Regions from separate parts of the Hoeflea sp. CAU 1731 genome, predicted to be linked through region 1. Evidence: predicted binding sites of a transcription regulator. Region 1 holds the regulator's gene; each other region holds the start of a gene.
What was found. Region 1 encodes PhoB, which activates phosphate uptake and scavenging genes when phosphate is short. Its sites were predicted from a motif close to TGTCATNNANCTGTCAT; they were not measured.
Positions count from the first base shown of each region.

Region 1 (10,636 bases):
TTTCGTAAACGTCAATGCAATTATCAGAACGTGTATTGGCTGAAAAGGCCGGACTGGACCTTGCGAAATGGAATCGCTTGTGTCTTTGACCACATTTGTATTGGAAAAACCCTTCTACTTATGTCATTTGGCAGGTGCCCGTTTGGCGACAGGGCCAAAAGGACGTTTGAGACGTCACAGACTGGAGTGAATTTGTGAAGGGACTGGAAGCGGCGATCGTCAAGGCTTTGAAAGAGGCCGGACAGGCGGATGCCCAGACCCGTGCCAAAATCTACCAGTCGGCGCGCGACGCGCTTGGCCGGGCAATCTCCAAACAACAGTTGGACGGCTCTGACACGGCCATAGAACAGCATCGAAAACTCGAAAAAACGATCAACTCCGTCGAGGCTGAATACCAGAAGGCGCAGATGCGCAAGCCTGAGCCCGAGCCAGAGCCTGACATCTTCGATCTCGAGCCTGAAGAATTGCTGATGCCGGAGACGGTTCTCAATCTCGACGATCTTGTCTTGCCGGAGGAAAGAGAGCCGCGCAAACAACCGCCCGCGGCGCGGGATGACATTGCTCAGCGGAACGAAGACCGGGCCGAGCCGCCGATGACGCCGACTCCGTTCAGATCAGAAGATGCAGATTTCACCCGTCCCGAACCGACGCCACGCCGCGAAGCGCCGGCAGCGCGAGGCGGGCGCGCCGAGCGTGATGTGCGGGTCGAACCGGAGCTTTGGTCAGAACGGGGCGAGCGCGGTCGCGAAGAAGCGCCTGCGTCGCAGGCTCCTCCTTCCGACCGACCGAACCGGCGACGCGAAAGCGAAGCCTCTCAGCGCCGCAGCGCTGACGGCCCACCCCGTCGTCCGCGCGCGCCCGGTCTCAAAGAAACACACGGCCCTGAATTTGAGGACGTCTTCGTCCAAAACGAACGCCAGCCGCCGCGCGGAAGCAGCGGCGCCCAGCCGCAGGCGGGGCGCCCCGACTGGCCGGAATATGACGACATCGACTGGCAGGATCCGGGCGACCGCCTTCAGAAAGGGCCTCGCAGACCGAAGATGCCGGCGGCCGAAGAGCCGCAATGGGAAGATCTTGACGCCGCGCCGGAACCGGAATTGCGGCATGACCAGCAGGACTGGGATGCCGTAGAGGCGCCCAGACCAGCTCATCGAAACGGCAAGCGCCCGCGTAGCCAGCCGGACCAGCAAGCCGGGCAAACCGGCCGGCCTCCGCGCGCCAGAAAGCGTAGGCGCCAGGATCCGTCACCGCCGCGTGCGTCCGGACATCAGCCGAACAGGCCGGTGCGATGGGACGAGCCGAATGTTGACGACGGTCGCGGCGGGCGTCGTTCGGCGGGCCGCAACGGCAAGAAACGCCGATTCCCGATTTTCTCGCTGATTCTCGTAATGGCGCTGGTCGTGGCCTTCGTCGGAATCGGCGTCTGGTGGTTCATCGTCGGCGGGCTTGGCCTGTCGAGCGAGGAGCGCGACATGAGCGTTCCAAATCCGCCGGCGCAGGTTGAAAGCGAGGATTTCGCGGGCTCACCGAGGCCCCAGGGTCGTTTCTCGGATGACTGGGTGCGGGTCTTCTCCCCGGACGACATCACGAATGTGTCGGCGAATGAAGACGCTTCCGTCGAATTGCTCGACGAAGGCAGCCGGGCCGCCCTGCAGATCACGTCCACCAACGGGGACGAAGCGGGTGAAGTGAGTTTCGAACTGGGTCCCGGCGTGCTGCAGATGATGCAGGATCGGGAATCGCTCGTCGCCATCACCCTGCGCTCCGCAAGCGAAGAGCCCACGCAGATTTATATTCGCTGCGATTTTCCGGGCCTTGGCGATTGCGGGCGTCGTCGTTTCGACGTGGCCTACGAGCTCAACGACATCATATTCAATGTGGATCTGCGCGGCGCCGCCGCCACCGGACTGCCGGGCTACATCTACATCAATCCGGACGTCACGGGCTCCTCCAGGAGCGTCGACATTTACGGCATTCGCATCCGGCCTGAATAGATTTTTTGGTTGAAACGCCCATTCGGCGGCGATGCGCCGGCGGCGGTCCCGGCCATCGTCAATCCTTCAGAAAACCTGTGTTGACGCCCGGGGTCTTCCTTGCCGTTTGATGGCGATTTCCACAGCCATGCAGCACATTTTTACCGTCGCTCCGTTTCTTCCTATCCCCTTTTTCCTTTACCATCGAGGCTCGTCGGATTAACGGGAACTGTCCGTCCACAACACCGGCGGTCCGGTCATGACAGTGTCATCCGCGGTCTCTACGTCAAACTTCTGGTTCGCGAGCGGACGGCGGCGGTCAATGCAGACAGACTTATGTTGAAGAAAAACGACAGCGAGAAGGAAGACCTGCGGGCTGAAATGTCGGCCGTTCCGATGCGTCTATACGATGCGCGTTACACCCTGATCGCCGCCGTGTTCCTGGCCATGGCGCTGATCGTCTTCGATGACGTGACGCTCTGGCATGTCTGGCTCGGCCTCGGAATTATCGTTCTCGCCGCGGCTCTGCCGGTGCGATCGCGAATGATCCGCAAACGCGAGAGGATGCTCAGACAAACCGGTTCGCAGACGCCGGTCGAGGACGTGGTCTTTGCAAGTTGCGAGGCGCTCGACGATCCGGCGATCGTGCTCGCGCCCGGCAGCATCGTGATCTACCAGAACCATGCCGCAATCGAGAAATTCGGGCCTATTACCCGCGGATCTCATCTGTCTTCCCGGCTGCGTGCGCCGCAGATTCTCGAACTGGTTCACGAGGTCGCCGACGATCACCGCACAAGAACAATCGACTACGTGGAAAAGGTGCCCTCGGAAAGGTGGTACAAGGTGCGGATCGCGCCGATGCGCGAGGTCGCGCGTCTGAAGGGAGGCAGTGCACTCTTTCTCCTCATATTTCGCGATCAGAGCGAGTCGCGGCGCATGGACCGCATGCGCACGGACTTCATCGCCAACGCCAGCCATGAACTGCGCACCCCGCTGGCGTCGCTGACAGGGTTCATCGAAACCCTTCAGGGTCCGGCGCGCAACGACCGCGAAGCCCAGGAACGTTTTCTTTCTATCATGAGCGAACAGGCCGGCCGAATGACGCGGTTGGTCGATGATCTCTTGTCGCTGACCCGTCTGGAAATGAAGGCGCACATGGCGCCGACGGACGAGGTCGACCTCGTTCCGCTGATCGGCCATGTTCGCGACACGCTGCGGCCGATGGCCGAGGATCTCGATGTGGAACTCCGGCTGGCCGCGCCCGAAGGGCCAGTGCCGGTGACGGGAGACTATGACGAACTCATCCAGGTTTTCGAAAATCTGATCGAGAACGCCTGCAAATACGGCCAGAACGGCGGCCGCGTGGATATCTCGATCAAGGATCCCTCACCGACGGCGCAGGGCATGATCGACGTTTCGATCAAGGATTACGGACCGGGCATTCCGTCCGAGCATGTGCCGCGATTAACGGAGCGTTTCTACCGGGTCAATGTGGAGACGAGCCGATCCAAGAAAGGGACGGGGCTGGGCCTTGCGATCGTCAAACATATCCTCACCAGGCATCGCGCAAGGCTGATCGTGAACTCCGTTCTCGGAGAAGGATCGGAGTTTGTCGTAAGAATCGTGCGGCGATCTTCTTGATTTCGTTGCAAACTATAAAAAAATACAACGATTACAGAGACATAAATTGTCATAAAACTGTAAATGCTTCGTCATAAAAGTGCATTGCCCAGGTTGTTAAGAGTACCACGCCGGTAACTCAACGGGCTGCGCTCAACAATGAGCGTAAAACACACCACCGCAATACACCGCTCAGACGGGAGAGATTCATGAAAACCCTTAAAGTGACAGCAGCCGCGCTGGTGGCGTCGGCTGCGTTTGCTGGCGCCGCGATTGCGCGCGACCAGATCAAGATCGTCGGTTCTTCGACGGTTTTCCCCTATTCGCAGGCTACTGCTGAAGAATATTCCAACAAAACGGGTAACCCTGCTCCGGTCGTTGAATCGACTGGCACCGGCGGTGGCTTCAAGGTCTTCTGCGGAGGCATCGGGCCTGACCACGCTGATATCACGGGCGCATCGCGCGCAATCAAATCTTCCGAGATCGAGCTTTGCGCTGGCAATGGCGTTGACGACATCACCGAAGCCCTCATCGGGTACGATGGTTTGTCTATCGCCATTTCCCGCCAGAACGAAGCAGACTGGGACTTGACGGAAGAGCAGATCTTCAAGGCGCTTGCTGCTGAACTTCCGGACGGCAATGGCGGTTTCGTCGCCAATCCGAACCAGAAGTGGTCGGACATCGATCCGTCTCTTCCGGACTCCGAGATTCTGATTTTCGGACCTCCCCCCACCTCCGGCACACGCGACGCCTTCGTCGAGCTTGCCATGCATGACGGCTGCAACGCTCTTCCGGGCATGGAAGCGCTTGAAGAGTCCGACGAAGACACATGGGAAGAAAAGTGTTCCCGCATGCGTCAGGACGGCCCCTTCGTAGAGGCCGGTGAAAACGACAACCTGATCGTTCAGCGTCTGGAAGCCGACTCGCACGCTGTTGGCATCTTCGGTTACTCCTTCCTGTACGAGAACAATGACAAACTGAAGGGCGTGAAGATCAACGGCGTTGCGCCGACTTTCGAGACGATCGCGGACTTCTCGTATCCGATCGCCCGCCCGATCTTCTTCTACGTAAAGAACGCTCATCGCGACGTGATTCCCGGTATGAAGGAATTCATCGCCGAGTATGTGTCTGACGAAGCGCTTGCTGCTGACGGCTACCTGCCGGAGCGTGGCTTGACGCCGCTTTCCGATGAAAAGCGCGCGGAAGTCCAGGAAAGCGTTCTGGGCGCCAAGAAGCTCGGAATGTAACGAAATTACCTTTGGCAAACCCCGGTGTCTGCGCCGGGGTTTGCCGTTTGAGGGGCAAGGGATATGGTTCTATACCTTTTACTGTTTTTGGTCCTGGCGTCGCTTGTGGCGTATTTCCTCGCTTCGCGGCGCGCTGTCGCCGCCGCTGGAACCGATCTGCGTGAAATGCATTCCCGGCCTGTGTATCACGGCATGAACGCCATGGTTTACACGGCTGTCCCTGCGTTTATATTTCTCTTGCTCTGGCTGCTGTTCGAGAATTCGGTCATCGATTTCCTCGTTTTGGGTTCCTTTCCGGGAGCCGAGGCATTGAATTCCTCGGAAAAAGCCTTGCTGACCAGCGAAATACGGCAGGTCGCGGCAGGCAACATTTTCCAGGAGCCTTCCCAGGCGGTGCTCAACGCCGTCGAATACCTCAAGTCTCTGCGCGTAACATCTACGGTGTTGCTTTCCGCCGCTGTTTTCGTGCTGGCGATCGCCGGCGCGATCATCGCGGTAATGGCCGTGTCCAAACGGTTCTTCGCAAGGCATCGTTTCGAAAAAGCCGTCACCTGGTTCATGATCTTTGCGTCAGCCGTCGCAATCCTGACCACCCTCGGCATCGTCGCCTCGTTGTTGTTCGAGGCGTATCAGTTCTTCAAGCGGGTGCCATTCTACGAGTTCCTGTTCGGATTGCGGTGGGAGCCGCAGATTGCCATCAGGGCGGATCAGGTCGCCGGCCAGGGTGCATTCGGCGCCGTTCCCGTGTTCCTCGGCACCATGCTCGTGGCCACGCTCGCTATGGCGGTCGCCGTGCCGATCGGGATTTTGTCGGCCATTTATCTGACCGAATACGCTTCCAAGCCCTTCCGGGCCGTGGTCAAGCCTATCCTTGAGATTCTCGCCGGCGTACCCACTGTCGTCTACGGCTTTTTTGCGGTGCTCACAGTCGCGCCCGCCCTGCGTCAGTTGGGAACGGCGATCGGAATGGATGTGGCGCCCAACAGCGCTCTGGCGGCAGGCGGCGTAATGGGCATCATGCTCATTCCCTTCATCTCCTCGCTTTCAGACGACGCTTTCGCTGCTGTGCCGCAGATGATACGCGACGGTTCGCTGGCGGTCGGAGCCACCAAAGGCGAAACGATCCGGCGTGTATTGCTGCCGGCCGCGCTGCCGGGCATTGTCGGAGGCGTGCTGCTCGCCCTCAGCCGTGCTATCGGCGAAACGATGATCGTCGTGATGGCCGCCGGCCTGATTGCAAAAATGACTGTTAATCCTCTGGACTCCGTCACGACGGTGACAGTGCAGATCGTGACGTTGCTGATCGGTGACTCGGAGTTCGACAATCCCAAGACGCTCGCAGCCTTCGCACTCGGCCTGATGTTGTTCATCGTGACGCTTTTCCTGAACCTCATAGCACTGCGTATTGTCCGCAAATACCGGGAGGCATACTGATGTCTGACTCTGTCATCGACGGAAAAACCGCCGGGCCGATCTGGAAATCTCCCGAAATGGCCGCGCGGCGCAAGAAGCGCCATGCCGCCGACCGGAGGCTTCAGCTCTACGGCATTGCCGCTATCACATTTGCCATCGGCTTCCTGGTTGTTCTCATAAGTTCGCTGATCTATACCGGCGCGTCCGCCTTCATACAGACCAAGGTCCAGATCTCCGTCAACCTGGCGGATGCGGATATTCCTGCAGACGATATCGGTGGAGCCAACTGGCGCTCGATCGTACGCACGTCCATGATTGAGCTGCTCCCCGGAGAACTGCCGCGATCCGAACAGCGTGAATATTTTGCGATGTTCACTTCGAACGCGCCTTATCTCGTGCGGGACTATGTGGTGGATCATCCTGATCTTCGAAACAAGGAATTCGCCTTCAAGCTCCCATTCGCGGATCCTGTGGACCAGTTTGCCAAAGGTCAGATATCAAGGGACCTTCCGGAAGACCGACGACGGATAAGCAACCAGCAGATTGAGTGGTATGACGCCTTGAAAGCCGAGGGTGTCGTGTCCCAACCCCTCAATACCGCCTTGATATTCAATTCTGATTCGCGGTTTCCGGAACTGGCTGGGCTGGCCGGGGCGATTTCAGGTTCCTTCTGGGCGCTTCTGGTCTGTTTCCTCATCAGCTTTCCTCTTGGAATCTCGGCTGCCATCTATCTGGAAGAATTCGCGCCGAAGAACCGCCTGACCGATGTCATCGAGATCAACATCAACAACCTTGCCGCCGTTCCTTCCGTTGTTTTTGGACTGCTTGGCCTGGCGGTCTTTCTCGGATGGTTCGGACTGCCACGCTCGGCGCCTCTCGTCGGCGGCATGGTGTTGTCGCTGATGACGCTGCCGACGATTATCATCGTCACGCGCGCCGCGTTGCGGTCGGTGCCGTCTTCGATCCAGGAAGCGGCGCTTGGGATCGGAGCATCCAAGCATGAATCAATCGTGCATCACATGCTTCCGCTTTCGATGCCCACCATTATGACGGGCACGATCATCGGCCTTGCCCAGGCTCTGGGGGAAACCGCTCCCCTGCTGCTGATCGGCATGAACGCCTTCATCACGAGTCCACCTGAAGGTATACTTTCAGCTTCCACGGCCCTGCCGACCCAGATCTATATCTGGGCCGACAGTCCCGAACGCGGGTTTGTATCCCGGACTTCCGCAGCAATTCTTGTGCTGCTGGCCTTTCTCATTCTCATGAACGGTCTCGCGGTCTTCCTGAGAAGCAGGTTTGAAAGACGCTGGTAAGGACCAAAACGAAAGAAAGATCGGTATATTTGACCGATATGAGGTGTAAGGATGAACATGATGTCTGAAGCTGCTGTTGAGAAGGCTGTAAACAAAAATCTGGATGCGGCCATCCCGGTCAAGATGAAGGCCCGCAAGGTCGGCGTCTTCTACGGGGAGAAACAGGCCCTGTTCGATGTCGATCTGGATGTCAGGGAGAAACAGGTAACGGCGCTCATAGGCCCGTCCGGATGTGGAAAGTCCACCTTTCTCAGGTGTCTCAACAGAATGAACGACACCATTGATATTTGCCGGATCACCGGAGACATCACTCTCGACGGCGCAAATATCTACGATCCGTCCGTCGATGTCGTGGAATTGCGCGCCAGCGTCGGAATGGTGTTTCAGAAGCCAAATCCTTTTCCAAAATCGATCTACGAAAATATCGCTTACGGTCCGCGCATTCACGGCTTGGCGGCAGGCAAGAGCAATATGGACGAGATCGTCGAGTCCAGCCTGCAAAAAGCTGGTCTGTTTGAAGAAGTGAAGGACCGTCTGCATGAGCCCGGAACCGGCCTTTCCGGCGGCCAGCAGCAGCGTCTTTGCATCGCCAGGGCGATCGCCGTCAGTCCCGAGGTGATCCTCATGGACGAACCATGTTCCGCGCTCGATCCGATCGCCACGGCGAAGGTCGAGGAACTGATCGACGAACTGCGGGAAAACTACACGATCGTGATCGTCACACACTCGATGCAGCAGGCGGCGCGCGTCTCGCAACGGACCGCAATGTTCCACCTCGGCAATCTGGTGGAGGAAGGCGCGACGGATCATATGTTCACCAATCCGGACGACCAGCGGACCCAGGATTACATCACCGGTCGTTTCGGCTGACACAACACGGAAGCAAATCATCATGCCCGAAGAATCAAAAGTATCGGCAGCATCCGCGCACACGGTGTCGTCCTATGACGAGGAACTGCAGTATCTTGTCCGGCGCATTTCGGAGATGGGCGGCCTGACAGAGCGTATGGTTGAGGAATCGATCAGGGCGCTTGTCAATTCCGACGCCTCTCTGTCGCAAAAGGTTATTTCGGACGATCTGATCGTCGACGACGCAGAGCGACAGATCGACGAGAAGGCGGTCCTGATAATTGCCCGGCGTCAGCCGATGGCCTCGGATCTGCGCGAGATCATAGGATCGATCCGCATCGCCGCCGACCTTGAACGTGTCGGCGACATGGCCAAGGGCATTGCCAAGCGGGTCATCGCTGTTGAAGGTCTGGCGCAGCCGAAGAAGCTGGTGCGCGGCCTTGAACATCTCTCGGAACTCGCTCTGACCCAGCTCAAGGAAGTGCTTGATGCGTTTTCGAGCCGGTCGCCGGAGGCGGCGTCCGCCGTGCGCGAGCGCGACGAGGAAATCGACGCCATATACACGTCGCTGTTCCGCGAATTGCTGACCTACATGATGGAAGATCCACGAAACATCACGGCCTGTACGCATCTGCTGTTCTGCGCCAAGAACATCGAACGGATCGGCGATCACGTCACCAACATCGCGGAATCGATATACTACATGTCCACCGGGGCACAGCCGGATACCGAGCGTCCGAAGGACGACGAAACGGCGTCCGTTTCGGTAACTGCAAAATAGGCAACACCAGACAAGGCGGCGTCAGGACAAGGGCATGGGCATAGCACCGCAAATTACCGTCGTGGAAGACGAAGAGGCGCTGAGCGTTCTGCTCCGGTACAATCTGGAAGCGGAAGGCTACGACGTGGACACCGTCTTTCGCGGCGACGAGGCCGAACTGAAACTGCAGGAACGATTGCCGGATCTGCTGATCCTCGACTGGATGCTTCCGGGCCTCTCCGGTATCGAACTGTGCCGCCGTCTGCGCGTGCGGCCTGAGACCGAGCGGCTGCCGATCATCATGCTCACGGCGCGCGGCGAGGAAAGCGAGCGCGTGCGCGGGCTTGCGACAGGCGCCGATGATTACGTGGTGAAACCGTTCTCCACGCCGGAACTCATGGCGCGTGTGCGCGCGCTTCTGCGCCGGGCAAAGCCGGAAGCGATTTCCACTCTGCTCAAGAGCGGCGATATCGAGCTGGACCGCGAAACCCATCGCGTCTATCGCAAGGGCCGCGAAATCAAGCTGGGTCCGACCGAGTTTCGCCTGCTCGAGTTTTTCATGGCGTCGCCGACGAGGGTCTTCTCGCGGTCCCAATTGCTGGACGGCGTGTGGGGTCACGACATCTATGTCGACGAACGCACGGTCGACGTCCATGTCGGACGGCTGCGCAAGGCGCTCAACCTCGCCAATATGAAAGACGTCATCCGCACCGTCCGCGGCGCCGGCTACTCGCTGGAAAACTGACCGCCCTTCACTGCAGCCCGTGTGTTTGGCGGCTGCTTTTTTTGGACGTTTGTGTTATAACAGCTTTCCGGTCTTGAGCCTTTGCAACTGGGTCGCGGCTTGGGATTGCCAATAATGGCTTTTCCCGAAACAAAGCCAAGTTGGAGCCAAAACAGCGTTTCCCGAAACGAAGCCAGATTTGCCGTATGGTTCCAGAATCCCGAAACAAAGCCAAATCGAAGCCGAAACTGCCAATTCCCGAAACAAAGCCAGTGTCGGCGAACGGTAGTGATGGACGCCAGATAACTGGTAGAACCGTCTAACTAATTGTAATTACACAGAAAAAAACGCGACCACATAAGCAATCGTCCCACGCTGCGCTTCACGCAGCGTGGGACGAAAGGCGCCAGGATGCTGTGATGGAATTGCGAGCCTGCTTGACCTTGACCGGTCAGCTCTTCGACCGGCGGCGATCAGCGGCTGGCTGGAAGGCCAGCTTGGAATGATAGGAGCAGTACGGGCCTGATTCCTCGCAGTCGCTGCCGCAGAAATAGAAGCCCTCCTGCAGCGGATCGCCGATCGGCCATTTGCAGGTCCGCTCGGTCAGTTCCGTCAGCACCAGTCTCTTGGATATCGGAACGACAACGTCCTCGACAGGCCTCGTATCCAGATTGGTCACGGCGTCTGCGATGATATCCGCTTTGAGAGCGGTCGCCCCGCTGGTGCGCATGACC
Region 1 is NZ_JBDQQS010000005.1:134,314-144,949, forward strand. Features, by position in the region: gene AAFN47_RS10245 (hypothetical protein) at 195-1,994, shown strand; gene AAFN47_RS10250 (ATP-binding protein) at 2,310-3,614, shown strand; gene AAFN47_RS10255 (PstS family phosphate ABC transporter substrate-binding protein) at 3,803-4,840, shown strand; gene pstC (phosphate ABC transporter permease subunit PstC) at 4,904-6,274, shown strand; gene pstA (phosphate ABC transporter permease PstA) at 6,274-7,569, shown strand; gene pstB (phosphate ABC transporter ATP-binding protein PstB) at 7,621-8,439, shown strand; gene phoU (phosphate signaling complex protein PhoU) at 8,462-9,199, shown strand; gene phoB (phosphate regulon transcriptional regulator PhoB) at 9,240-9,923, shown strand; gene AAFN47_RS10285 (GcrA family cell cycle regulator) at 10,354-10,636, opposite strand, start outside.

Region 2 (10,636 bases), on a different contig from region 1:
ACCCTGCACCCTTGCGTTCACGGCGGGCTCCTCGCTATCCGCGACGACGCCGAACACCAGACGGCGATGGAGGCGCATGATATTGTCCCGATCGATATCGTCGTCATCAACCTTTATCCCTTCGAGGAGGTGCGGGCAAAGGGCGGCGACTATCCGACGACTGTCGAAAATATCGACATAGGCGGCCCGGCGATGATCCGCGCCGCTGCGAAGAATCACGCCTATGTGACGGTGCTGACGGATCCGTCCGACTACGATGCGCTGGCGGCGGAGCTTTTGGCAACCGGAGGTGAAATTCGCTACGCGTTCCGGCAGAAAATGGCGGCAAAGGCCTATGGGCGGACCGCAACCTATGATGCGGCGATTTCCGGCTGGTTTGCGGAAGCGCTCGCCGAGGACAATCCGCCTTACCGGGCGATTGCGGGGAGATTGCACGATGTGATGCGCTATGGCGAAAACCCGCACCAGACAGCCGGTTTTTACGTAACCGGTGAGAACCGTCCGGGCGTCGCCACCGCGACGCTGCATCAGGGAAAGCAACTCTCCTACAACAATATTAACGATACCGACGCGGCATTCGAACTGGCCGGCGAGTTCGATCCGGTTGACGGGGCCGCCTGCGCCATCATCAAACACGCCAATCCCTGTGGCGTCGGCACGGCGACAAGCCAACTCGATGCCTATCGCAGCGCGCTCGCCTGCGATCCGGTCTCGGCATTCGGCGGCATCGTCGCGTTCAATGGCAGGCTCGAGGCGGCAACCGCCGAAGAAGTGGTCAGAACCTTCACCGAAGTCATCATTGCGCCCCAGGTCGACGATGACGCCATGTCCATTATCGCCGCAAAGAAAAACCTGCGCCTATTGACGACTGGCGGCCTGCCTGACCCCGCCGCGCCCGGCGTCATGGCGAAGACGGTCGCGGGCGGTCTGTTGGTCCAGTCGCGCGACGCAGGACGCGTCGCCTTGGCGGATCTCAAGGTCGTTACCGATCGTCAGCCGACCGATCGAGAACTGGCCGATCTGATCTTTGCCTTCCGCGTCGCCAAGCACGTCAAGTCGAACGCTATCGTCTATGCCAAAGACGGCGCGACGGTGGGCATCGGCGCCGGTCAGATGAGTCGGGTGGATTCGTCGCGCATTGCCGCGCAAAAGGCGCGCGACGCCGCAGAAGCGATGGGACTTGCAGAACCGCTAACTGTTGGATCCGTGGTCGCCTCGGACGCCTTTTTCCCCTTCGCCGATGGCCTGATTTCAGCCATCGAGGCAGGCGCAACCGCGGTTGTCCAGCCTGGCGGATCGATGCGCGACGACGATGTGATCAAGGCGGCCAACGACGCCGGCGTCGCCATGGTCTTTACAGGGATGCGCCATTTCCGGCACTGACGCCTGCTACGCGCCGTCCGGTTTTGTGTGTGCGCTCACGACACGCGGCAGGAGCAGCAGACCAATCGCGAACAACAGCAGTATTGGCGTTACGCCTATGCGCTGGCTCTGGCTTGCGACTGTCGCAAAAACAACAAGCGCGGGACCGATAAAGGCGGTCGCCTTCCCGGACAGGGCGTACAGTCCAAAAGCTTCCGTCACCTTTTCGGCGGGAACCTGATCAACCAGCAAAGTCCTGGATGCAGCCTGGGCGGCTGCGCCTCCTGCGCCGATCAGACAGCCGGCGACATAGAACAGGATGGTCGGCAATTCATCGTTGGAGACAGTGATGAAAAACGCCTGATCCTTCGCAGTGGAGATGACCATAAGGCAACTCACGAACAGCATCAATATTCCGCTGGCGACAACGATTTTCGGCCCGTATCTGTCATCCAGCTTGCCCCCGATCCAGCCTCCGAATGCCCCCGTGAAGGCTGCAAGAATTCCAAAAATGCCGCGTTCAATTGTCGTCAGCCCGAGAACGCCGACGGCATAGATCCCGCCAAACGTATAGAGCGCATTGAGGCCGTCACGGTAAAACAGGCTGGACAGCAGGAAACTGAAATAGCTTTTCTGGCGGGGCAGTGCTTTCAGTGTTTTCCAGAGCTCGCGCAGTCCTTCCCGCACCACGCCTTGTGTGGCCATGCGCTTGTTCCCGTCTGGCGTGAAGAGAAACATTGGGATGACAAACAGCACGTACCATATCGCGGTCAGCGGTCCAGACGCGCGATCACCTGCGTACGTTGTCGGATCCAGACCGAAAATCGGGTCTAATCCCAACAACGTCTTGCCTGTATCGGGCCGGCCGGCCATGAAACCCAGCACAATGATGAGCGATACGATGCCTCCCACGTAACCGAGCGCCCAGGCAGAACCGGATAATCTGCCCAGACGGGCGCGAGGCACCAATTGGGACATCATCGCATTGTTGAAAACCGCTGCAAATTCGAAGCCGATGAAGGCGAGAACGATACCGGTGAGGATCAACACAACATTGCTGGAACCGGGCGCCGAATACCAGAGCATCCAGCTCCCGATCACCGCCGGTATCGAAAACGCAAGGATCCACGGTTTGCGCCGCCCCGTACTGTCGGCGACAGCTCCAAGAACAGGCGCCATAAAGGCGACTATCAGGCCGCCAATGGTGATCGCGGTCCCCCACTGGGCCTGTCCTTCGACGTCTGAGGTAAACAGCGCATCGACGACATAGGGCGCGAACACGAATGTGATAATCAGCGTGTGAAATGGCTGCGTCGCCCAGTCAAACAGCATCCAGCCAATGACGCCCTTGCGGTCAACCCGCTGCGCCGGTAGTGCGTCACTCAATTTGCGTCCCCTTATACGCCCCACTTTCCAACACTGCCCGCCATGGCTGGCGCATTCCGCCTATTCCACCGCCAAATCGCTCATCATTCCAGCGGCGACCGTCAGCCGCGAGATGCTGAAATCACCACTGTCGATGAGTTCGTTGATGCGCGCCTGTATCCGTTCGCGCCGCAGCCGATCCGCCGCCTGCCAGGCGGCGACGGGATTTTCTTCCTTGCCGAATTGGGTGATCACGGCTTTCATCACGTTGCGGCGGGCGGCGGAAATTTCGTCCAGGCTGCGACCAATTGCAAGCTCCTCGTAGAAGTCTCCTGCCTTTGCAGAGTATGCCGCTGCTTCCAGCCTTGATATGCGATAGGCGCGGGTAACGTCGAAATAAACTTTCGCCGCCTCCTCAAGGCCGGCGTTCGACAGGTTCGCCGCCAGCATGATGTCCGGAATGTTGACCAGCCCGACGGTTTCCGACAGCCGCGCCGCCTGTTTTTCCGGAACGCCGTGATCGATTGCTCTTTGGTAGATCGCCTGCCTTTCACGGAGCATGAAGTTCGGCAGGATATCGGGCATGACAGGCTGGAGTGTCTTTACCGCCTTCGCCAATGCTTCAACTATGTCGGCGAGCGGCCCCTGGGCGACACCGGCCTTGGCGCTCCAGCGCACCACAATGCGGAAGATATGACGGAGATCGCCGTAGAGCTCGTTCTGGTAGGAGCCGGGCGTTTTGTTATCGAGCGAATCGATGATGTCATGGAGCTCTGAGAGGCCTAGACCGTCGCGGACCACGACGAAAGCGCCGACAATTTGCGAAGGCAGCATGCCGGTGGCGTCCGCCATGCGGCTGATAAAGGAAGGACCGCCGCGATTGATCACGTCGTTGGCAAGCACTGTGGAGATAATCTCGCGCCGCAGCCGGTGTTCAAGAATATCGTCCCGGTGGATCTTGTGCATCCGTTTCGGGAAGTAGTCGACCAACGTTGATTCAAAATAGGGATTGTCTGGCAGATGACTTTCCGTCAGTTCGTCGAACAGAACGATTTTAGCATAGGACAGAAGCACGCCAATTTCCGGTCTCGTCAGCGGTTTTCCTGCGGTTACGCGTTCGGCAAGATCAAGATCGTCGGGAAGGGTTTCGACCTGTCTGTCCAGATGTCCGGCGCTCTCAAGGTCATTCATGAGCTGCGACATGTCTCCGGTCAGTTCGGCGCTGTCCTGCTCGACGATGGAGATTGCGAGCGTCTGCAGATAATTGTTGCGCAACACAAGCTCGGCGACCTGTTCTGTCATTGCGGTCAACAGTTTGTCGCGCTTGGCGCGATCCAGCCGCCCCTCGCGCATTGCCTTGGCCAACGCGATCTTTATGTTGACCTCGACGTCGGACGAATTGACGCCTGCCGAATTGTCGATCGCGTCGGAATTGCACCGTCCGCCCTTCAGGCTATAGGCGATGCGACCACGCTGCGTTACACCGAGATTGGCGCCTTCGCCAATCACCCTGGCTCCGACCTGACTGGCATTGACGCGGATGCCGTCATTGCCACGATCGCCGACCTCGGCGTCGGATTCCCCGTCTTCCTTGATATACGTTCCGATACCGCCGAACCACATCAGGTCGATTTCCATTTTCAGGATCGCTCGCAGCACTTCCTGCGGCGCGGCCGTCGTCTTTGTCAGACCGATCGCGGCTGCGGCCTCGTCCGTCAGCTTTATCGACTTCTGCAAACGGGACACGATCATGCCGCCCTTTGACAGCTTCGACTGGTCGTAGTCCTGCCAGCTCGATCGACCAAGATCGAACACGCGTTTGCGTTCCTTGAACGATGACGAACAAACCGGATCCGGGTCGATGAAGATGTCACGGTGGTCGAAGGCGGCCACCAGCCTGATCTTCGGCGACAGCAGCATGCCATTGCCAAAGACGTCGCCCGACATGTCTCCGACGCCAGCGACCGTAAATTCCGTCGTCTGGACATCGATGTTCATTTCCCGGAAATGTCGCTTGACCGCCTCCCAGGCGCCACGGGCGGTAATGCCCATCTTCTTGTGATCGTAACCCGCCGATCCGCCAGAGGCGAAGGCGTCGTCCAGCCAGAAATCATGGGCCTGGCTGATAGCGTTGGCCGTGTCCGAGAATGTCGCTGTGCCCTTGTCGGCCGCGACCACGAAATAGGGGTCGTCGCCATCGATGCAACGCGTTTCCTCAGGATGCGTCACCTTGCCGTCAATAATATTGTCGGTAATGTCGAGCAGCGAGGAAATGAAGGTCTTGTAGGCTTCGCGCCCCGCCTTGAAGACATCGTCCCGCGATCCGCCAGTGGGCAATTCCTTGGGATAGAATCCTCCCTTGGAACCGACGGGCACGATGACTGCGTTCTTAACTTGTTGCGCCTTGACGAGACCCAGAACCTCGGTCCGGTAGTCCTGCGCCCGATCCGACCAGCGCAGACCGCCGCGCGCGATTGGCCCGAAGCGCAAATGGACGCCTTCCACTTCTGCGCCGTAAACGAAGATTTCGCGATAGGGGGCTGGCGCCGGCATTCCGTCGATCGCTCGCGGATCCAGCTTCAAAGATAAAATAGCCGGCGAAGTGTTATCGCCGCCCTGATAGTAATTGGTGCGAAGGGTCGCCGATATCAGATTGACGTATTGCCGCAATATCCGGTCGTCATCCTGGCTTGGCACCCTGACCAGCGCTTCATCGATCCGAAGCCGGATCTCTTCGGTAATCTTGTGCATCTTGTCTTCAGGCGATGTCAGAGCAAATCGACGTTCAAACAGTTCGAGGATGTCACAGGCGATGTCGTGGTACCGATTGAGGGCTTCCGAGATGTAACCTTGAGAATAGGTAACTCCGATTTGCCGGAGGTAGCGGGCATAGGTCCGCATTACCTTCACTTCCCGGACGGACATGCCGCAATTGACAACCAGGCGATTGAAGCCGTCATTGTCCACCTCGCCTGACCAAACCGCCAAAAATGCGTCTTCCAGTTTCCTCGCGATTCGCGGCAGGTCGATGGCCTGCCCATCCTTGTGGACCAGCTCCATGTTGTGCAGCACGACGGTGCGCACCGCTCCTACATCCTCGCCGACCGAAAGTTCGAAGGTCTGTTCGCTGATGACGTTGAAACCGAGATTTTCAAGCATAGGAACACGTCGGGACAGCTCCACCGGCTCATCGAGATGGAAAATCTTCAGACCGAGATGATCGCTTGTTTCGCTGGCGCGCTGGTAGAAATCGAGGCCTATTTCGTTATCCGGCAAACAGTCGAGAAAGCTCTGCAGGTCCTCCACCGCCTCTTCGGGAGTGAAATACTCGCGATAGGCGTCCGATGTGTGCAATGCGAGACCGTCGGGACCGGCCAACGCCAGAAAACGGTCTTCCCAGCGCGTCACGATCATGCGCACATTCTCTTCCAGTACCTCCTGCGGAACGCGAGGAGTCTTGCCACCGGCGCGGCCGAATATGAAATGCACGCGAACGACCGACCCTTCGGGGAAGGCTGGATAGAACGCCGACAGGTGCGCGTCGAAGGCGTCCTTCAGATAGGCTGCGATGTGAACACGCGCATCGGAATCGTATTGATCACGCGGCACATAGAGAATAACCGAAACAAAGCGATCGAAGCGGTCGATGCGCGGTAGCACGCGAACGCGAGGCCGGTCGTTCAGCTCCAGCACCTGCTCGCAGAACCCCGCCAGCATCGGCACGTCTATCTGGAACAGCTCGTCTCGCGGATAGCTTTCAAGCACGTTCAGCAGGGCCTTTCCGGAATGACCCTCTGGATCAAAGCCGAAACTGGAGATGACTTCATTGACCTTGGATCGAAGCAGCGGAATGCGCGTTACGGATCGCGTATAGGCGCTCGAGGTGAACAGGCCGACAATCCGCAATTCGCCGACGACCTGGCCTTTCTCGTCGTAGCGCTTGACCCCAACGTAATCCATGTAAGCGCGCCGATGCACGAGCGAACGGACATTGGCCTTGGTGACGATCAGCATGTCGGAGCCTTGCATAAATGCAAGTAATTCCGGCGTTGTGCTGACGTGGTCGGTGCCCCTCCGCAAAACCCTGACATCCGGGTCTGAAAGTATACCGATCCCTTCTTCGGCGGCACGCTCGATCGTCGCCTCACTGCCGTAGCCGCTGTAGACATATTCGCGCATGCCAAGGAAGGTGAAATTGTCGTCCCGCAACCACTCCAGAAAGGCGAGATTTTCTTTCTTCAGGTCCGGGTCGTGGCTGGTTTTACTGGTCTCCAGCGACGTTATCACGGAATCGATCCTGGTGAGCATGGCGCGCCAGTCGGTGTTCGCGCGGTGCACCTGATCCAGCACCGATTTCAGCGCATCGCCGAGCTCTTCCCTCGCCGCATCAGACAGCGGATGCAGGTGAATCTGGATGACGCTGACCTTTTCCAACGCGCCCTGGTCGATCGCGCTGAACAGTCGAGTCTGTTCGATCGCGCCGTCTTTCGTCCGACCGATGAGTACGATCGGATGGGCGGCAAGTCGCAGATCGCGATGCGACGCAGATATTTCGCCCATCACCGAATCATAGAGAAACGGCATGTTGCGGTCGATAATCGTCACCACTGTCAGCGGCGCGCCGCCAATCTCGACGTCGCTGATGTGCTCGACAACCACCCGGGCCTTGACGCCATCCCAGGCCTGGAGATTTCGCCAGGCGTCGATCGCAGCCGCAGCCAGAGCCTCGGGGCGGAAGGCGATAACGTCATCGGCGCTGACCATGCCGAAGAGGATTGACGGATCGAGGTAGGCTTCGTCCTGCTTCCTCAGAATGCCCGCGATTTTTTCGATCTGCCTATCGCGCCTGGGATGGCTGCGTACGCCCATTTCCGTCTCCCCACTCTTGCGATTTCTTCGCCATTTTTCAATATTTGTCATGATGGTATCAGAACTGTGACGGCTGGCGACTCCTTTTTGGAACCAAGCCCGAACGCAACGAAATGAGCAGCCGAGAGGATAATCAACATGAGAAAAGAACATGCAACAGCACTCGACCTGCCACCGGCTGAAGAGCTTAGCGACGAAACAAAAGCCTATTTCGATAAATGCACCGAAAAGCTCGGCCTCATACCCAATGTCCTGCTTGCCTATGCGTTTGACGAAGCCAAATTGCGAGCGTTCACTGACTTTTACAACGATCTCATGCTCGGGAAATCCGGTCTCACCAAGCTTGAGCGCGAAATGATCGCGGTCGCCGTTTCATCGACCAACCACTGCTATTATTGTCTTACGGCCCACGGAGCAGCAGTCCGGAGCCTGTCAGGCGATCCGGTCCTGGGCGAACAGATGGTGATGAACTATCGGGCGGCCGATCTCGATCCACGACAGAAGGCAATGCTCGATTTCGCAGTCAAGCTGACGCAATCACCCGATCGCATTGAGGAACAAGATCGCGCCGATCTTCGCAGCGCCGGCTTTTCGGAAAGGGATATCTGGGATATTGCAGCGACTGCGTCATTCTTCAATATGTCGAACCGCATGGCCGCAGCGACGGACATGCGGCCGAATGACGAGTATCACGCGATGGCTCGCTAGAACTGACAAGGGAAGCCTCAATGGCTGACAAGGGCGATTTTTCGAAGAAGGCGCGGCGCGACCTCGACAAGCTTCGAGACGAAGGCGGTCTGCTCAATGCGCCGAAGCTCGAATCGAAGACAAAATCAGTCCGAGGCCATTTCACTGCGTCGGACGCGGATCAGACGGATCCGATCGAAGTCTGGGGCACGCGGATTGGCCGCTGGCTTGCAGTCGTGGTATTTATCGCTCTCGCGATCTGGCTTTTCAATTTCTTCGGGCAGAACGGATGACAATTAACGCAGACAGGCTGCACGCCGACCGGCCAGCAGTGCTGGTCATTTCCAGCCATGTGGTGCGTGGTTCCGTCGGTAATCGGGCGGCGGTTTTCGCCCTCGAGTCACTCGGCCACGCAGTTTGGGCGCTGCCGACTGTCGTGCTTCCCTGGCATCCTGGCCATTCTCCGTCTACACGTTCTATGCTGCCTGTTTCGGATTTTTCAGCAATCGTCGATGATCTGTGCCGCGCGCCCTGGCTGGGTGAAATCGGCGCCGTCCTGTCCGGCTATCTCGGACATCACGACCAGGCGGCCGGCGTCGCCCGCCTGGTTTTGGAGATACGCAAACTCAATCCTGACGCGCTCTATCTCTGCGATCCGGTCATCGGCGACCGGGGCGGTCTGTACGTTTCCAATGACATCGCCTGCGCCATTCGCGACACGTTGCTGCCGATTGCCTCGATCGCGACGCCAAACCGGTTCGAACTCGGCTGGCTCACGGATTTTGAAATCACCAGCAACAATGACATCGTCACCGCCGCCGCGACGCTCGGACCCGAACGGGTTCTGACCACGTCGGCAATTCCCATGATGGCCGGCAGCATCGGCAATCTTCTGCTTCGCGACGACCGCGCGTGGCTTGCGGAACACCGCGAGATTCCCAACCCTCCGAATGGGCTTGGCGATCTTCTTTCGGCGGCTTTTCTGTCGCGTATCCTTGATGGCGAAGCTGATGAAAAAGCATTACAAAACGCGACGGCGACGGTTTTCGAGATACTGGCGCGCACCGTCAAGCGCGGCGCCGATGAACTTACCCTTGAAAAAGACGTTTCCAGCCTTGTGAGGCCTTTCGCAATGGTGCATATGCGCCGCGTCATGACCCCCCAGGCGGCAAGCTGACATCCAGGAAAGTGATCACGCAAATAATGACACAAACGGACGCCGCGCAGACTTTTCCAGACAAGCTTCTGGACGGATACCAGCGTTTCATGCAGGGGCGCTATGCTGACGAACGTGATTGCTATCGCGAACTCGCTGAAGCCGGTCAGAAGCCGCATACGCTGATTGTCGCCTGTTGCGATTCACGTGCGGCTCCAGAAACCGTTTTCAATGCTGGTCCGGGCGAACTGTTCGTGGTGCGCAACGTCGCCAACCTTGTTCCTCCCTATGCGCCGGATGGCGAGTATCATTCAACATCTGCTGCGCTGGAGTTTGCCGTACAGTCGCTTCGTATTCGCGATATCGTCGTCATGGGACACGGCCGTTGCGGCGGCATTTCGGCAGCTCTCGATCCGGGCCCGAAACCTCTGTCGCCCGGCGACTTCATCGGTCGCTGGATGGGGTTGCTCAAGCCGGTAGCCGCCGAGTTGCAGAACAGCTCGTTGTTGACTTCGGCGGAGCGTCAGACAGCCCTGGAGCGCATTTCCATTCGGCACTCCATAGAAAATCTGCGCAGTTTTCCCTGCATCAGCATACTGGAAGAGCAGAAGAAGCTCCGCATCCACGGTGCCTGGTTCGATATTTCGACCGGTGAACTCTGGGTCATGGACTGGAAAACGGGCGATTTCATTCGCCCGGATCACTGACGCCAAAGACCGCTTGAATCAGCTGTCTATCCGCTGGGCGATAATGGCGATCGCCTGTTGATACACGCTTGCCGCATTCCAGGCCTGGATCGCCCGGAAATTGGTCTGGCCCGGCTGATACCCGCCGCCTCGACGCCAGCCATGAGCCTTTAGATAGTTGGCGGTTGAGGCAAGCGCATCCGTTCTTGAGCGAACCAGATCACGCCGACCATTCCTGTCTCCGTCCACCGCATATCGAAGATAGTTCGACGGTAAAAACTGCGTGTGCCCAAGTTCGCCATGCGCGGCGCCGCGCATTTGCGACCTGCTGAGTTCGCGCCGCTCTACAAGCGACATCAACGCATAGAGCTCATTGGTGAAGAATTGCGATCGGCGGCAATCATATGCAAGCGTCGCAACGGCGGAAACCGTGTCTTCGTTGCCCATATATCCACCAAAGCCGGTCTCCATGCCCCAAATGGCAAGCAGGACCCCCGGGGGGACTCCGTAT
Region 2 is NZ_JBDQQS010000013.1:73,409-84,044, reverse strand. Features, by position in the region: gene purH (bifunctional phosphoribosylaminoimidazolecarboxamide formyltransferase/IMP cyclohydrolase) at 1-1,383, shown strand, start outside; gene AAFN47_RS19980 (MFS transporter) at 1,390-2,748, opposite strand; gene AAFN47_RS19975 (NAD-glutamate dehydrogenase) at 2,809-7,596, opposite strand; gene AAFN47_RS19970 (peroxidase-related enzyme) at 7,735-8,304, shown strand; gene AAFN47_RS19965 (hypothetical protein) at 8,325-8,576, shown strand; gene pdxY (pyridoxal kinase PdxY) at 8,573-9,460, shown strand; gene AAFN47_RS19955 (carbonic anhydrase) at 9,487-10,146, shown strand; gene AAFN47_RS19950 (lytic murein transglycosylase) at 10,165-10,636, opposite strand, start outside.
Region 2: the regulator PhoB is predicted to act here: its motif matches at 7,642-7,658, upstream of AAFN47_RS19975 (NAD-glutamate dehydrogenase).

Region 3 (10,636 bases), on a different contig from region 1:
TCGGCGCCGCTGAAGGCCGAACCTTCGCCCTTCCACGAAGCAAGCGCCGAAGCCAAGCAGATGATCGATTCCATGATCACCGATTCCTACGACTGGTTCGTGACCCTGGTGTCCGAACGGCGCAAGCTGCCGATGTCCGAGACACGCAAGCTTGCCGACGGCAGCATCTTCACGGGTCGGCAGGCGGCGGACAACGGCCTCATCGACGTTGTCGGCGGCGAGGAGGACATCCGCAAATATCTGGCGGAACAGGATATCGACGACACGCTCGACATCATCGACTGGGAGCCCCGCAAGTCGCGAACGGAGCTGATACTGGGCGACGCCATGGCCAAAGTACTCAATGCCTTCGGGCAGAACAGCTTTCCTTTCTCGGAGGAGCTGAAGGCGCTCGCCGACCGCAAGTTGTTCCTTGACGGCCTCGTGTCCGTTTGGCACTTTGGCGAGGCAGACAACTAGCGCGGACGGGGGAAAAGCCGTGATCAAATCGGAACTTGTGCAAATTATTGCATCTCAGAACCCGCACCTCTACCACCGGGACGTGGAAAATATCGTCAACGCCGTGCTCGACGAGATCACCGACGCGCTCGCCGAGGGCAATCGCGTCGAATTGCGCGGCTTCGGCGCGTTTTCCGTCAAAAACAGACCTTCGCGTTCCGGACGCAATCCGCGGACGGGCGAAACCGTGCATGTTGAAGAGAAATGGGTGCCGTTCTTCAAGACCGGCAAGGAATTGCGGGAACGTCTCAATCCACAGGATGCGGGCTGACCGGGTTCAGCCGGTCGACGGCATGAGGCGGCGCAATGGATTGTCCTGCGGACAAGTTGATGCATTTGTTCTATACAAACAGAAAACGGGCGCGGCGACAGAGCTGATAGCGACTCCGTCCCGGGCCGCAGCAATTTGAGCGAATGACGCGATGACACGCAAGCTGATCAACATACTCATACTCCTTCCCATCGGCATCGTGCTGATTGTGCTCTCGGTCGCCAATCGCAATGAAGTGACGCTGGCGCTCAATCCTTTCCGCCCCTCGGACACGTTGCTGTCCGTATCGGCGCCGCTTTTCGTGTTCCTGTTCGGAGCGCTGATTCTCGGGATGATCATCGGCTCTCTGGCGACCTGGTTCAAGCAGGGCAAGCACCGCAAGAAGGCCCGCCGGGAAGCTAAAGAAGCCGTCAAATGGCATACAGAGGCGGACAGGCAGCGCGAGCGCGCCGAAACCGTCGCCGGCCAACGGTCACTCCCGACCGCCTGACAGCGGCCTTCGACTTCGTCCATTTCCTTCCAAGGCGACAGCACCATGCAACTGATATCCGCCGAGGCGGTCGACAAGATCCTTGATCATCACAGCCTTGCCGACGCACTGGCCGATGCTTTCCGGGGCGGCGTCGCGGCGCCCGTGCGGCACCACCACACGATCGAACGCGCAAGCGGATCCGACAGCACGCTGCTTCTGATGCCGGCCTGGAGCGATTTCTCGCAGCCGGTTTCCGGCAACGGGTATATGGGGGTGAAGATCGCGACAGTCAGCCCCGACAATAATGACATAGGCAAGCCGGCTGTCATGGCGGTCTACCTGCTGTCGGATGGAACGACAGGCGAACCGCTCGCGCTGATAGACGGCCAGTCGCTGACCCTGTGGCGCACTGCGACAGCGTCGGCGCTTGCAGGACGCTATCTGGCGCGCAAGGGCTCAAGCCGGATGGCGATGATCGGCGCCGGCAAGCTCTCGGGCCATCTGATCCGCGCGCATGCGGCGATGCATCCGCTGGAACACGTCACGATCTGGAACCGCAGCAAAGCCAACGCGATCAAGCTCGCGGAAGAGCTGGCGGCCGAAGCTTTTGCGGTGGACGTAACGGAAGATCGCGAGGCAGCGATTGCAGACGCGGACATCATCAGCGCCGCCACGATATCCGCGACGCCGCTGATCGAGGGCGCGTGGCTGAAACCCGGCGCCCATGTTGATCTCGTCGGCGCCTTCACGCCGGACTTGCGCGAAAGCGACGACGAAGCCGTGCGCAGGGCGACGCTGTTCGTCGACACGTTCGACGGCGCGTTGAAGGAAGCGGGCGATCTCGTACAGCCGATCAAGGCGGGGGTGATCAGCCGGTCCGACGTCGCGGCCGAACTGGCGATGCTGTGTCGCGGCGACCATCCGGGCCGTCAGGACGACACGGAGATTACGCTGTTCAAATCCACCGGCGCTTCACTGGAGGATTTCGCCGCCGGTTGCCTGGTATGGGAAAAATTCCTGGAAGCCTGACGGCGTTCAGGCGCCGCCTTCGACGATGGTCTTGAACTTCTCGAAAAACTGGCCGGCGAGTTTTTTCGACGTGGAGTCGATCAATCGCGAGCCGAGCTGGGCGATCTTGCCGCCGACCTGGGCCTTCACCTCATAGGACAAAACAGTTTCGTCGCCCTTTTCCGCGAGACTGACATCCGCTCCGCCCTTGGCGAAGCCGGCGACGCCGCCCTTTCCCTCACCGGAAATCGTGTAGCTTTCCGGCGCATTGATATTCTCGAGCGTCACGGCGCCATTGAATTTGGCAGAAACCGGACCGATTTTCAGCTTCACGGTGGCCGCCATCTCGTTGTCGCCGGTCTGTTCCAGGGATTCGCAGCCCGGAATGCACTGCTTGAGAACGTCCGGATTGTTCAGCGCTTCCCACACGACCTGGCGTGACGCCGCTATGCGTTCCTCGCCCTTCATTTCCATGAGATGTCCTCCCGTTGGATGTTACTGTACAGGCGCCGGCGGAAAGGATCCGGCAAATCACCGGGACTATGCTTGCATATTTGCGCTTTGCCAAGACTCCAGCACAATGTTAGAGCCGTGATCATGAGAAACAGACCTGCGGATTTGAAGGCGAGCCCCCGGAAACCGGCCGGGAAAGGGCGCGAGCGGCCCTCTGAAGCGCGTTCAAAGAAAAAGTCGCACAATTCGCCCGGGACCAGAAACCCGGCGAAGGTCGAACAATCCGTTCGGCGGGACAGAGAGCCGATCGCGCGGCGCGCAGGCGACCGTCCCGCGGAACGCGCTCCTTTGATTCTCGAGACGCCGGCGCAGGAAGGCTATGCGCTGCTGGACACGGGGGACGGTGAAAAGATGGAGCGCTACGGACCTTTCCGGATCGTGCGACCGGAAGCCCAGGCGCTCTGGCCGCGCAGCCGACCGTCGGCGGAATGGGAAACAGCCGACGCAGTGTTTACCGGCGATACGGACGAGGACGGCGTGGGCCGTTGGCATTTTCCGGGCAAACCCACGGGCGAGTCCTGGCCGATGCGGCTTGCCGGCGTCGACTTTATGGCGCGGCTGACCTCGTTTCGCCATGTCGGCGTTTTTCCGGAACAGACGGCGCACTGGCAATGGATGCGGGAACGCATTGAGAAAAGCCGCCGTCCGGTCAAGGTTCTCAATCTCTTCGGCTATACAGGCGTCGCCTCGCTGGTGGCGGCAGACGCAGGCGCCGAAGTCACGCATGTGGACGCTTCCAGGAAGGCGATCGGATGGGCGCGCGAAAACCAGGCGCTGGCCGGTCTTGAAGACAGACCGGTGCGCTGGATCTGCGACGATGCGACGAAGTTCATCAACCGCGAGATCCGGCGCGGCAATCGATACGACATCATCCTGACGGATCCCCCGAAATTCGGTCGCGGCCCGGACGGGGAGGTGTGGCAGCTCTTCGACGACCTGCCTCATATGCTCGACGCCTGTCGAACGCTGTTGGCTACTGATCCGATCGGCCTGGTGCTGACCGCCTATTCGATCCGCGCGTCTTTCTATTCGATCCACGAACTGATGCGCGAGACGATGCGCGGCGCTGGCGGCTGCGTCGAATCCGGGGAACTGATCATTCGCGAGGAAGCGCGCGACATCAAACTCTCGACGTCCCTCTTCAGTCGCTGGGTTCCCGCATGAGCGGCTCCGGAGAACCTCTCGGCCGCGTGGGGCAGGTTAAGGAGGTCTCGAGCCTCGCGAACCCAATCATCAAGGATATCCGCGCACTCAGCCAGAAAAAGAACCGGGACAGGTCGAACCTGTTTCTGGCCGAGGGCCTGAAGCTTGTCATCGACGGGCTGGAGCTCGGCTGGACAATCCAGACACTGATCTACTCCAAGGCGGCGAAAGACAAGCCGGCCGTGGAGCGCGTGGCGGCGCGCACTGTCGCCTCCGGCGCGCTGGTTCTGGAGGTGAGCGAAAAGGTGCTTTCCGCCATCACCCGCCGCGACAATCCGCAAATGGTCTGCGCCGTCTTCGAGCAACGCTACGCGCCGCTGGAAAGCCTGCGGCCCACGGACAACGAGACCTGGATCGCGCTCGACCGCATACGCGATCCCGGCAATCTCGGCACGATCATCCGCACCGCCGACGCCGCAGGCGTGAGCGGCGTCATACTCGTTGGAGAAACCACCGATCCCTTTTCTCTGGAAACGATCCGCGCGACGATGGGATCGGTCTTCGCGGTTCCCGTCGCCCGGTGCGGCGTGGAGGCGTTTTTGAAATGGAGATCGAAAAATCCGCTGCTGCTGGTTGGAACCCACCTCGCCGGCGCCATTGATTATCGCGCGGTGGACTATAGAGTTAAGCCGACTCTCATCCTGATGGGAAACGAACAGGCGGGGCTGCCCGACGAACTTTCCGAGGCGTGCGACCATCTGGTAAGGATACCACAGGCCGGCCGGGCCGATTCGCTGAACCTGGCCGTCGCCACCGGCGTCATGATATTCGAGGCGAGACGCCACATGTTGAAGGTCGACTGATGAAAGCGGTCCGTTCAGTTTTTTCCAAGCAGCGCCACGCCATGGCCCTGATCGCCGCGCTTGTCGCCCTCGACCAGATCGTCAAATGGCTGGTCGAGCGCGCCCTTCCCATGCATGAAAAGGTGGACCTGCTGCCGTTCCTGGCGCTGTTTCGAACCCACAATGAGGGCATCGCCTTCTCGCTCTTGAGCGGACTGGGCGAAAACTGGCTGATCGTGATCACTCTGGTCATCATCGCCATTGTGGGGATCATCTGGGCCAGGTCTTCGCCGACGCGGTGGCTGAGCCAGGTCGGCTTCGCTTTCGTGATCGCAGGCGCGATCGGCAATCTGATCGACCGCGCCATGTTTGGCTATGTGGTCGATTACGTGCTGTTCTACGTCAATACGTGGTCGTTCGCCGTCTTCAACCTCGCCGACGCGTGCATCACGGTCGGCGCCGTGGCCATTATCATCGACGAAGTGTTCGGAAAGTGGCTTTATCCCGCGGAAGCCCTCTGAACCTACGGACACACTTCACACAAGCAATGGGAGGCAATTTGCCATGACCGACGTCCCGACAGGCCCGTTCCGGGCCATTCTGGTTTCGCGCGACGAGAACAAGAACCAGTCGGTCGACACGACCGAACTCACGCTTGACGATTTGATGGAGGGCGACGTCGTCGTCCGGGTGGACGCGACCACCGTCAACTACAAGGACGGGCTGGCGATCACCGGGATATCTCCGGTCGTGCGCCGTTGGCCGATGGTTCCGGGCGTCGACTGCGCGGGCACGATTGTGAGCTCCGAGCACGCCGGCTTCAAGTCCGGGGATGCGGTTGTCCTCAACGGGTGGGGCGTTGGCGAAACGCATCTCGGCGCCTATGCGCAATATATGCGGGTGAGCGGCGACTGGCTGATCAAAAGACCGGACGCGTTCAGCGCGATGGACGCCATGGCGATTGGCACGGCGGGCTATACGGCCATGCTTTCGGTCATGGCGCTGGAACGGTATGGACTTACGCCGAAAAGCGGACCGATCGTCGTGTCGGGCGCCAATGGCGGCGTCGGAACGGTAGCGATTTCGCTTCTCTCTGGCCTCGGCTACAGGGTCATCGCATCCACAGGCCGTCCACAGGAAGCCGATTTCCTGAAAGATCTCGGCGCCGACGAAATCATCGAGCGCAGCGAATTGTCGGAGCCCGGCCGTCCGCTCGGCAAGGAACGCTGGGCCGGAGGCGTGGATGTGGCGGGATCGCATACGCTCGCCAACATGCTGGCCATGACCAGCTACGGCGGGGCGATCGCGGCCTGCGGCCTGGCCCAGGGAATGGATTTGCCGACCACCGTCGCTCCCTTCATCCTGCGCGGCGTAAGCCTGCTGGGCGTTGATTCGGTAATGGCCGCAAAGCCCTTGCGCGAGGAAGCCTGGCGCCGGCTGGCGCAGGAGCTCGACATCAAAAAACTGCATTCCCTATCGCAAACGATCGGTTTTGAGGATATTGTACCCACGGCCCATGCCATTATTGCAGGGGAAATCCGGGGGCGCGTTGTCGTGGATATGGGCTGAACGGTGGGACAAACCGAATATTCATCATGCGCAGTTGCTCCCGGACATCGAATTACGGTGTCACCGCGTTGTCGTACTATTCTGATTAATGGGCCTAATTCGAACCGACGGGAATGAATTGCGATGGCGACAAATGTGCGCGAAACGCCAGCAACGAACCGCTCTGCTCCGGGACCGGCGCTTAAAATGACGGAAGCCCACGGATCGGTGTTCGGCCGTATCGGCAATCTGGAAACGCGCCTCGCATTAACGCCTTCCGAAATCGACGCGGCGCAGGCGGTGCGCTACGAGGTTTTCGCCAGGGAGATGGGTGCAACGCTCACGCCCGAATCGGTCCGGCGCGGACGCGACATCGACATCTATGACGAATATTGCGACCACCTTCTCGTGCTCGATCGCAGCATGCCGGGCGACAGCGAAGAGCAAATCGTGGGCACATACCGGATTCTCCGGCAGGATGTGGCCCGCGCCAACACCGGTTTCTATTCGACCTCGGAATTCGCCGTCAGCGACATGCTGGCCAGGCATCCCGAAAAGCGCTTCATGGAGCTCGGCCGGTCCTGCGTGCTTCCGCAGTACCGCACCCGCCGCACCGTCGAACTGCTGTGGCAGGGCAACTGGGCCTATGCGCTCGAACACGGCATGGACGTGATGTTCGGCTGCGCCTCCATTCCCGGTGTGCGGCCGGAGGCCATGGCGCTTCCCTTGTCGTTCCTCTTCCACAACTGCCTGGCGGCCGGGGAATGGTCGGTGAGCGCCCGTCCCGAACTCTTCCAGAATATGGACCTGATGCCGAAAGAAGCCGTCGACACGCGCAGCGCCGTCAACGCCCTGCCGCCCCTGCTCAAGGGCTATCTGAGGCTCGGCGCGGTGATCGGCGACGGCGCCGTGGTGGACTACGCCTTCGGCACGACCGACGTAATGGTGATTCTGCCGATATCCCGGATCAGCGACCGCTATCTGAACTATTACAAGGCGGACGCAAGCCGCTTCGCATCCTAACCCTATTTTCTTTTAACTTATTGGTTTTAAAACATAATCACAGTACCCGGCTTTGTTTCGGGAATCCGGCGTTTCCAGCACTCGAAGCCTGCCTGGACCCACTGACTCAATCTGGCCTTGTTTCGGGAATCGCACCTTTGAAGGTGAATCTGGCTTCGTTTCGGGAATTCGGCGCCGCGCCGGCATGCACGGATATCTTGCTTCAGCCTTGAAGCGCAGCTCTGTTCCAGTGACCTATCATAGCATAAAACGGCCGGAAATGCAGCATGAAAGTTCTGCCTATGTTCCGACAATGGAACCCAATCACAGGCCAGCCGGTTCGATATCGCGGGAGACAATACATGAAGACGCTGGAACAGCAGGCATGGATCGACGCGCCGGTCGGCCACGTCTACGCCGCGCTATCCACGGCGAAGGGGGTCAGGGACAGGCGGGTCGCAATTAAAAGCATCCGGGCACCCGACGACGGCACCGCAGCGGCGGACTGGATGACGAGAATTCCCGCGCAAACAATCCTCGACTTCCGGCACTCCGGATGGGCTGATGACGCCGCCTACGCCGCATTCTGCAACCGGGCCTGGGGCGCTTGTCCTGGCGAATCTCAAATCGGTATGCGAACAAAGTTGACGGCCCGAGGACCGCTGGCGTCAGGCGATAATACCAGCCACCTGGCGCGCGCCGTCAAGTAAATCCAGATCACGGTACCACTGTCCGGTGAACTGCAGTCCTACTGGCAGTCCCGACATCGTATTGCCGCACGGAATTGTAATCGCCGGATGACCAGTCAGGTTTTGCGGGAATGTGAACGGATACCAGGCGCCGCGAATGGCGCCGCAATTCACACCATCGATTGTGATGTCGCCCGTGGGATCGACATCGATCGGCAAGGGCGGCGCCGTGAGCGTCGGCGATGCGATCAGGTCGAAATTCTCAAAAACGGACTGGATTTCGTGAAACAAGCGTGTGCGGTCTGAAATCGCGTTGGAAAGTTCGATCGCGGAATAGCCTTTGCCGAGTTCAATCGTATCCACCAGCGACTTCGCAACCCTGTCTTCATGGCCTTCGATGAGCGGGCCCGTCCGCGCGGCCAGACCGACGCGCAGGATCGCGAGGAAAACCGGCTCGTAGGACTTGAAGTCGACCTCGACCGGTTCGACGATGGCGCCGACGTCGGCGATCCGTTCCATCGCAGCCTGGGTGAGACGCGCCGTTTCGCGCTCGACGCGCGCGCCGCCTTCGGCGATCCAGGCGATACGCAACCCTTTCAAAGGGCGCCGTTCGGTGGGGTACAGCGCCGCCGATGCCTGTCCATAGGGGTCGCGCAGATCCGGACCCTGCAGGCACGAGAAAACCAACTCGATATCCTCGACGGTGCGCGCCAGGGGCCCGACATAGGAATTGGCGCCGAAGAGGTCAGGCAATTGCAGGTGCGGAAGGGTTCCAAGAGAAGCTTTGAAACCGACAACGCCGCAGCACGCTGCGGGAATGCGGCTTGAACCGCCACCGTCGGTGCCGAGCGTGAACGGGCCCATGCCTGTAGCCACAGCGACGGCGGACCCGGAACTCGAGGCGCCCGGCGTGACCTTCGGATCGATCGGATTCAGCGTGCGGCCGAACAACGGCGAGGTGGCCGACTGGACATGTCCGAATTCCGGCGTGGTTGTCTTGCCGACAAGAATGGCGCCGGCGGCCTTTGCGCGCGAAACCGTCACCGCATCCGTATCCGGTACGTGGTTCTCGAACAGCAGCGAACCCATTGTCGTGCGGATACCCGCGGTATTGAGCAGGTCCTTGGCCGAATAGGGAACGCCATGCAGCGGGGGAAGATCGTCGCCGCGCATCACCGCGTCTTCCGCGTCGCGCGCAGCACTCCGGGCCTGCGTCTCCGTCACCGTAATGAACGCGTTGAGATCCGCCCTCTTTTCGATGCGGTCCAGGACCGCATCGACCAGCTCCACCGGAGAAACGACTCGGCTGCGAACCGCCTGCGCCATTTCAACGGCAGTCATATCGGCAAGATCGGACATCGTTTTCTCCCTTAAATCATCCAGCGTCCACCGTCGATCAGCAAAGTCTGACCGGTGATGAACCGAGCTTCCTCGCTCGCAAGGAAAGCCACCGTTGCAGCCACGTCGTCCGGCTCTCCTGCAAACCCCGCCGGCGTGTTGCTGATAATCCGTTCGATGACTTCGGCGGGAACACTGTCATGCGCGCGTGTCCGAATGGCGCCCGGGGCGACAGCATTTACTGTCACCGAAAAAGACGCGAGCTCCCGGGCCAGCGCGCGCGTGAACCCGACCACGCCCATCTTGGCGGAAGCGTAGTCGACCAGACCGGCGTCGCCGGCGAAAGCCGCGTCGCTCGACATATTGACGATACGGCCGCCGCGTTCCCGCATCGCCGGAGCGACGAGGCGCGACATCCGCATGGCGCTGAGAAGAGAAACCTCCAGCACGAAGCGCCAGACAGCCTCGTCGGATTCATGAAACGGCGCGCTGCGTTCGCGTCCGCTCTGACCGACGTTGTTGATCAGAATGTCCACCGGACCATGAATATCGACGGTTCGATTGTGAAAGGCGAAACTCGTCTCGTGTTCCGTGCAATCGCCATCGACGGCCAGAAGCCGGGATCCGTATTCTTCTGCAAGCGCGGCCCTGGCGTCGCCTGCGTTGATGTCCAGCACCGCCACCCGGGCACCTTCGCCGAGAAATCGTCGCGCAATTGCCAGACCGATGCCCGCGCCGCCGCCGGTGACGACCACGGTCTTGTCGGAGAAACGGCGCGTTCCGGTCATTGCAGCAGCCTCAATGGAATGTCCGCCCGCCGTCGATCGCAAGAATGACGCCGGTCACGTATGAGGATTCAGGGCTGGACAGCCAAGCGACGCCTGCCGCGATTTCGTCCGGTTCCGCAATACGTGCGAGTGCATAGCGCGCGCGGATGGACTGGAGTTCCTTCTCGCCTTCCTCGCCGCCCGGTATCCCCGATCGAAACAACGGCGTATCCACAGCACCCGGACAGACGACATTGACACGAATGCCGTTGCCGGACAGTTCAAGCGCCAGCGCCTTGGAGAACATCTGGAGACCGGCTTTGGAGGCGGAATAGGCGCTGCGGTTCTCAATAGGCCGTAGCCCCGCGCCCGATGACAAATTGACGATCGTTCCGCCGCCAGCCTGCCTGAGATGGGCGATGGCGGCGCGGCACACCTTCATCGGGCCGGTCAGATTGACGGCGATGAGCCGCTCCCACGCGGCGTCTTCCATCGTTTCGACGCCGGCCTGCAGGTCGACGCCCGCGGCATTGACGACTCCGTCG
Region 3 is NZ_JBDQQS010000014.1:92,634-103,269, forward strand. Features, by position in the region: gene sppA (signal peptide peptidase SppA) at 1-459, shown strand, start outside; gene AAFN47_RS20780 (integration host factor subunit beta) at 479-769, shown strand; gene AAFN47_RS20785 (LapA family protein) at 921-1,259, shown strand; gene lhpI (bifunctional Delta(1)-pyrroline-2-carboxylate/Delta(1)-piperideine-2-carboxylate reductase) at 1,305-2,270, shown strand; gene AAFN47_RS20795 (SRPBCC family protein) at 2,277-2,723, opposite strand; gene AAFN47_RS20800 (class I SAM-dependent methyltransferase) at 2,847-3,926, shown strand; gene AAFN47_RS20805 (TrmH family RNA methyltransferase) at 3,923-4,768, shown strand; gene lspA (signal peptidase II) at 4,768-5,268, shown strand; gene acuI (acrylyl-CoA reductase (NADPH)) at 5,312-6,316, shown strand; gene olsB (l-ornithine N(alpha)-acyltransferase) at 6,503-7,318, shown strand; gene AAFN47_RS20825 (hypothetical protein) at 7,660-8,007, shown strand; gene AAFN47_RS20830 (amidase) at 7,966-9,345, opposite strand; gene AAFN47_RS20835 (SDR family NAD(P)-dependent oxidoreductase) at 9,357-10,112, opposite strand; gene AAFN47_RS20840 (SDR family NAD(P)-dependent oxidoreductase) at 10,123-10,636, opposite strand, start outside.
Region 3: the regulator PhoB is predicted to act here: its motif matches at 6,375-6,391, upstream of olsB (l-ornithine N(alpha)-acyltransferase).